2 regions of the Achromobacter sp. T5-5 genome follow, and region 1 is predicted to be linked to the other one. Evidence: predicted binding sites of a transcription regulator. Region 1 holds the regulator's gene; the other holds the start of a gene.
What was found. Region 1 encodes FliA, which starts transcription of late flagellar genes. Its sites were predicted from a motif close to CTAAAGTTTNNNNNNNNNNNGCCGNTA; they were not measured.
Positions count from the first base shown of each region.

Region 2: a site for FliA is predicted at 1,961-1,987, ahead of ACZ50Q_RS07315 (FlxA-like family protein). Genes of this name have one in related genera too.

Region 1 covers NZ_AP027919.1:3,875,128-3,878,541, forward strand. Annotated here, with positions in the region: gene flhC (flagellar transcriptional regulator FlhC) at 1-183, opposite strand, end outside; gene flhD (flagellar transcriptional regulator FlhD) at 216-539, opposite strand; gene ACZ50Q_RS17665 (RNA polymerase sigma factor FliA) at 966-1,721, shown strand; gene ACZ50Q_RS17670 (methyltransferase regulatory domain-containing protein) at 1,899-3,414, shown strand, end outside.
Region 2 covers NZ_AP027919.1:1,623,497-1,626,910, reverse strand. Annotated here, with positions in the region: gene greA (transcription elongation factor GreA) at 1-265, opposite strand, end outside; gene ACZ50Q_RS07320 (solute carrier family 23 protein) at 565-1,875, opposite strand; gene ACZ50Q_RS07315 (FlxA-like family protein) at 2,027-2,446, shown strand; gene ACZ50Q_RS07310 (ABC transporter substrate-binding protein) at 2,562-3,414, shown strand, end outside.

The DNA.
Region 1 (3,414 bases):
AACCGAAAAAGGCAGCATGCCCTTGGGTGGCGAGCAGCCGCGGATTTCGCGATACAGGCGGGCGAGGCGATCGTGGCTGAGGCTGGTTTCAGCCTCCAGCACCTGAAGGCGCGCGCCCAGGGTGATCATGGAACTGGCGAGCAGAATGTCGTCCGCTTCTTGGGAAACGCTCTTGGAGGCCATGACAGGTGTGTCCGAGTGGGATTCTCAGGCCGTCAGGCCAGTTCTTCGACGGGTTGTTTGGCGAGCAGGATGGTTGCATGCGCTTGCTGCAGCGCACCACCCAACACGTCGTGGGTCAGCGCGGACAGCAGGCTGTAATCGTCGAAACGGAAACGGCACAACAGCGAGCTGGAGCTGGCCAGCTTCACGAGCTGTGCAGGCGAGAGGCGCATGAGGATGTCAGCGACCTCGTTGCTGAAACCCAGTCGGAACATCGATGCCGCGTAATCATCACGCAACATCCGCTGAGCCAGTAACAGATATGACAGATTCACTTCGCGAATATCTGCCAGCAAAGAATTTTCTACTTGTTGCACGCCGTACTCCCTATCCCTATCCCACCCGAGGGGCTTGATTACCGATAGCGCAGGCAACGTCTGTTACCTGTCCGCTCGCTGCATCCTGTTTTAATGCGAAATGTATCATTTGTTCGCAATTTAAGTAAAATTTACCACAGGTCATGTCATTTTCTATGACTTATATGACAAATCTTTGTTGATGTTGCGCAACGTGCCTTTCTAGATACACCTTGACATAGAAGTTCGTGACAAATTTTCGTCAATTTGCCAAATAAGCATTCAAAAAGTTGCGTACTTCCTGAAATGAAAGGCCCTCGAGTGCCGACAATGGCATCTTGCCGACGCTTCAGATTCGTCCGCTTTACCGTAGCCGCGCTTGTCGACAATGTCGCAAATTGACAACAACGACCGCGCTTCACGATGGACTCCGCCAGAATTCCCGCAATGCCCCACGCAGATGACAGCCTGGTCGAATATGCGCCACTAGTTCGGAAGCTGGCCCTGCAATTGCTTGCCCGGCTTCCCGCGAGCGTTGAACTCGACGACCTGATACAAGCCGGCATGATCGGCCTGCTCGACGCCGTCCGCCGCTACCAGGAAACCGCGGACGCCCAATTCGAGACCTACGCCACGACCCGCATTCGTGGCGCGATGCTGGATGAATTGCGCGGCCAGGATTGGCTGCCCCGCAGCGTGCGCACCAAGGCACGCAAGATTGAACAGGCAATCCAGCTTCTTGAACAGCGTTTAATGCGAGCGCCCACCGAGACCGAGATCGCCGCCCAGCTCGATATCCCGCTGAGCGATTACCAGACGCTCCTGCACGACGCGCAAGGCGTGCAGATCGTCCATTACGAAGATTTCACGACCGAACCCGACTCGTCTTCCAGCCAGGCCGACTGGTCCGCCACCCTGAATCACGGCTCGGCAGGCGGCAACCCGCTGGACGCGCTGCTGGCCGGGGATTTCCGCCAGGCGTTGGTCCACGCGATCGATGCCCTGCCCGACCGCGAAAAGCTGCTGCTGTCGCTGTGTTACGAGCAGGGGCTGAACCTGAAGGAAATCGGGGCGATCATGAATGTGACCGAGGCGCGGGTTTGTCAGCTGCGGTCGCAGGCAACGGCGCGGATCCGGGCGAGGTTGAAGGATCAGGCTTGGCAGGAGTTGCCGGTTGAGGGGCAGATCGCGCAGATCATCTAAGGACGGCCGTCACACGCGCTGACGGCCGGCCTGCATGCCGGAATCCCCTGCAATTCCGGCGCTATTCCCCGCATTTGCAGCCCGACGCCGCTGCTAGGCTATCGCCACCATTCATCTAGGTACCGACGGTTTCCGCAATGTCGCCGGTACAGCCCTCCTTCCGCCCTGGAATCCGTTATGAATCAAACAGACGACATCGTGCAGGCGCTTTCCGACGCCTACGACGAAACGCCATACGAATCCTATGCCTTCCCGCTGACCGCGCCTGGCCATTTGCGCGCCGTCGCCTCGCTGTACGGATTGCAGGCGCCCGCCATCGAAACGGCGCGCATCCTGGAACTGGGTTGCGCGGCCGGCGGCAACCTGCTGCCCTTTGCAGCCGCCCATCCGGGCGCGCACGCCACGGGCGTCGACCTGTCGGCGCAGCAGGTCGAATCCGGGCAGGCCGTCATCAAGGCCATGGGGCTGAAGAATATCGACTTGCGCGCGATGAGCATCACCGACATCAGCAAGGATTTCGGTCAGTTCGATTACATCATCGTGCACGGGGTATTCAGCTGGGTGCCGCCGGTCGTCCGGGACGCCATCCTGCGCGTGTGCCGCGAAAACCTTTCGCCCAACGGCATCGCGTACATCAGCTACAACACCTATCCAGGCTGGAAGGCGTCGGACGTGGTGCGCGATGCCATGATTCTGAACAGCCACGGCGCCCAAACCGCGCAGGAACGCCTGTCGCGCGCGAAAGACATGCTGAGCATGCTGGAAAATGGGCTTGCCGAGGGCAATCCGCTGCGCTCCGCGCTGCAACACGCGGCCCGCCAATTGCGCAGGCATTCCGACTATTACCTGGTCCACGAATATCTGGAAGCGGTTAATTCGCCCTGCTATTTCCTGGAGTTTGCGGCGGCGGCGCAGCAAGCGGGCCTGGCTTATCTGACGGACGCAGAACCGCAATCCTGCATGGCCAGCAATTATGGAAACAATGTTGCCGTACTGCATAACGCGCTTTCGGCCGACGCCCCCAAGGAAATGCGCGAGCAATATCTGGACTTCGCGGTGGGACGCCAATTCCGCAAGAGCTTGCTCGTCCACCAGGAACGCGCACCGGAGATTCTGGAAACGCCTGAAGTCAATGTGTTCGAGAAAATGCACTTCGGCGCGAATCTGACCGCAGCCAAGGCGCCCGCCGGCGCACCGTCCAAGGAACGGCATTACCGCACCGCGCGCGGCAAAGGCATCGCCAGCATCGAGCCCACCTTTGTTGCCGTCGCCGAAGCGCTGCGACTCGCCTGGCCCCGCGCCCTGCCCTTTGCCGAGCTGATGGACGCTGCCCGCTCCAAGGCCAAAAAGGGGATATCGCAAGACGAATTGGCGGAACTGGTGCTGACCCACCTGGTGCTGATCCTCAACGTCAGCGCGCTGGAGTACCGCATCGAATCGACGGGCTATCTTCCCCCCGCGGCCAAACCCCAGTGGATTCCCGGCCTGGAGTGCCTGCAGCGGCTGGCCAGCAGCGACACACTGCCGGTGGGTATCTACAACTTGTGGCACCACCACGTCCAGTTGCCCGCCGACGAGGTCAGCAAGTTCGTCGTCCGGCACATCGACGGCCAGACCGCGATCACGGACCTGCGCACCCTGCTGCGCGATGCGCTGGCGAGCGGCGAAGTCAGCCACCCGTCGGGCAAGTCGC
Region 2 (3,414 bases), 2.3 Mb from region 1:
CAAACACAGCGCGGCCTTCGGCCTCTAGCGCCGACGGATCGATGATGTGAGCATTGGAAAGCGTGCCTTCAAGCTCGGCAATCCGGCCCTCGATAAAACCCTGGCGCTCGCGAGCTGCGTCGTATTCGGCATTTTCCGACAGATCACCCTGCGCGCGAGCTTCGGCGATTGCGTTAATCACGGCAGGACGTTCCACGGTTTTCAGCCGCTGGAGCTCTTCTTGCAAGCGCTCGGCCCCGCGCACGGTCAAAGGAATGGCAGACATGTCGTTTCCCAAACAAAAGTAGAAAAACGCCCCGAAGGAGCGTTCTCGGTGAAGGTCGCAGGACCGGCGCGCGTGCCGTCTGATACGTGAACAACGGGCAAGCGGCGCGGGCGACCAAAACAAAACCCCGGCTCGGGTCGGAACCGGGGCAATCAAGACCCTATTGTGGTCAAACTCAACGGGAATTGCAAGCCACCGGAGAAAACGGCCTTTTCGGCGGATTTCACCGCTGTAACCCGCGTAAACCCGTTATTTGGTCACGCGAAGGCGAAGCGGCGAAAACCCGGGCTTGCGCGCCGCTACGTCTTGCGGCGCAGGAGCGCGTACAGGATGATGGCGCCAAAGGTGGCGGTGCCGATGCCGCCCAGCGTGAAGTCGCCCAGCTTGACGGTGAAGTCTCCCGCGCCCAGCACCAGGGTGACGGCGGCCACGATGAGGTTGCGGTTGTCGGTGAAATCGACCTGGTTGACCACCCAGATGCGGGCGCCGGCGATGGCGATCAGGCCGAACACGACAACCGACATGCCGCCCAGCACGGGCCCGGGAATCGTCTGGATGAGCGCGCCAAACTTGGGCGAGAAGCCCAGGACGATGGCGATCAGGGCCGCAATCACGAAGACCAGCGTGGAGTAGATGCGCGTGACGGCCATCACGCCGATGTTCTCGGCATACGTGGTGACGCCCGTGCCGCCCACCGCGCCCGAGACCATCGTGGCGACGCCGTCGCCGACGAACGCCCGGCCCAGGTAGCGGTCCAGGTCCTGTCCCGTCATGGCGCTGACGGCTTTGACGTGGCCCAGGTTTTCGGCCACCAGGATGATGGCGACCGGCACGATCAGGCCCATGGCCTCGGCCTTGAAAACCGGCGCGGAAAATTTCGGCAGGCCGAACCACGCGGCCGCGGAAACTGCCGAGAAGTCGATGGGCTTGCCCAGACCCAGCCCATTGGCCAGGACCGCGTACACGACGCAGGCGAGGATCAGGCCGACGAGGATCAGCAGGCGTTGCACCATGCCGCGCGTATAGACGGCAATGCCGCCGACGCACACGATCGTCACGATCGCCATGACACTGTCAAAGCCCGAGGCGCCCATGGCGCCCTTGGCGGCGATGGGCGCGAGGTTCAGGCCGATGACGGCGACGACCGCGCCCGTCACGACGGGGGGCATGAGGGTGTCGATCCAGTTGGCGCCGCCGCCCGCGCGGGCGTTGACGATCCAGACGATCACCCCGATCAGCGTGTAGGCCAGGCCGCAAGCGATGATGGCGCCCAGGGCCACCCCGATATTGGCATTCGCCCCCACGCCGGCATAGCCGGTCACCGCGATGACGCCGCCAATGAACGCGAAGCTGGAACCCAGGTAGCTGGGCACGCGACCGCCGACGAAGAAAAAGAAGATCAGCGTGCCGATGCCCGACATGAGGATCGCGACGTTGGGGTCGAATCCCATGAGCAAGGGCGCCAGGACGGTCGAACCGAACATCGCGACGACGTGCTGGGCGCCCATGGCCACGTTCTTGGGCCAGGAAAGCCGTTCGTCGGGCGCGATGATGACGCCGGGCTCGGCATCATCTGCCAGGCGCCAGCGCGGAAAGTAGGAATTGGACATGGATTCCCCGGGGGATGGTACGGATTAGGGTTTCGGACTGCGAGCGGGCGCCAGTGTAAAGGGGGCCATCGAGACCGGGCAACGTTTAAGTTTCGGGCTCCGATTGCCGTATTAATGGAAAACCCGAAATCCCGACGCAACAGGAGCAGTCATGGCGATCAACAGCATCAGCGGCACCTCCCGGATCGGCAGCCTTGCCGACCTGTGGGCCGAGAAGATCCAGGCCAACAAGGAAGCCAAGAACGCGTCCGGCCAGGACGCCGTGTCCGTGACCGATGAGGGCAAGATCCGCGTCAACAACCCGGGCGCCGCCAAGGTCGCCAACGCGCAGGCGACCGAAGAAACCGACAACGAAGACGAATACACCCGCCAGATCAAGGAGTTGCAGAAGCAGCTCAAACGCATCATGGACCAGATCGCCAAGGTCCAGGCGAGCGGCATGTCGGCCGAGATGAAGGCGCAGCAGGTCATGGCGCTCAATGCGCAGGCGGTGCAGATCCAGGGCCAGATCACGAAGGTCCTGGCGCAGCAGGCGCGCGCGGCTCAGGGCGGCGTGTCCGCCACTGCCTGACCGGGACCCGCACGGCGGCGCCATCCCTGATGGCGCGCATCAAAATTTCTGATTGGACGCTGGTGGGACCAGCCGGTACTGTCTCCAGACAAATCTAAAACCACGGAGACAAACCATGCACGCTATGCGCACAGCCCTGGCCGGGGCGCTGCTGGCCGCCTGCACGGCGCCGGCCCTGGCCGGCACCGTCACGGTGATCACGTCGTTCCCCAAGGATCTGACCCAGGCCTACAAGACCGCGTTCGAGAAAGCCAACCCGGGCATCACCCTGGAAATCCTGAACAAGAACACGGTGTCGGGCATCGCCTACGTGCGCGAAACGCCGGCCGGGCAGCGCCCCGAGGTGTTCTGGGCCAGCGCGCCGGATGCGTTCGAAGTGCTGGGCCGCGACAAGCTGCTGGCCAGGTCGGCCGACGTGGCGAACAAGGACGTGCCGGACAAGATCGGCAGCTACCCCATCAACGACCCGGGCGGCATGTACCTGGGCCAGGCGCTGGCGGGCTACGGCATCATCTACAACACCCGCTACATCGCGGCGCACAAGATCCCCGCGCCCACCGAATGGAAGGACCTGCTGTCGCCAAAGTGGTTCGGCCACGTCGGCATCACCTCGCCGTCGCGCTCGGGCACGATGCACCTCACGGTCGAGACCATCCTGCAGGGCGAAGGCTGGGATGAGGGCTGGCGCACGCTGCTGCGCATGTCCGGCAACAGCAGCGCCGTGACCGAGCGGTCTTTCGGCGTGCCCGACGGCGTGAACAACGGCCAGTTCGGCGCCGGCCCGGTGATCGACTTCTTTGGCCTGTCGAGCAAGTATTCCAAGTTCCCGGTCGAGTTCGTCTACCCGTCCGAGACGGCCATCGTCCCGGCCAATATTGCGCTGATCGAGGGCGCGAAGAACACCGAGGAAGGCAAGAAGTTCATTGCCTTCACCCTGAGCCAGGCCGGCCAGGAGCTGCTGCTGGAGC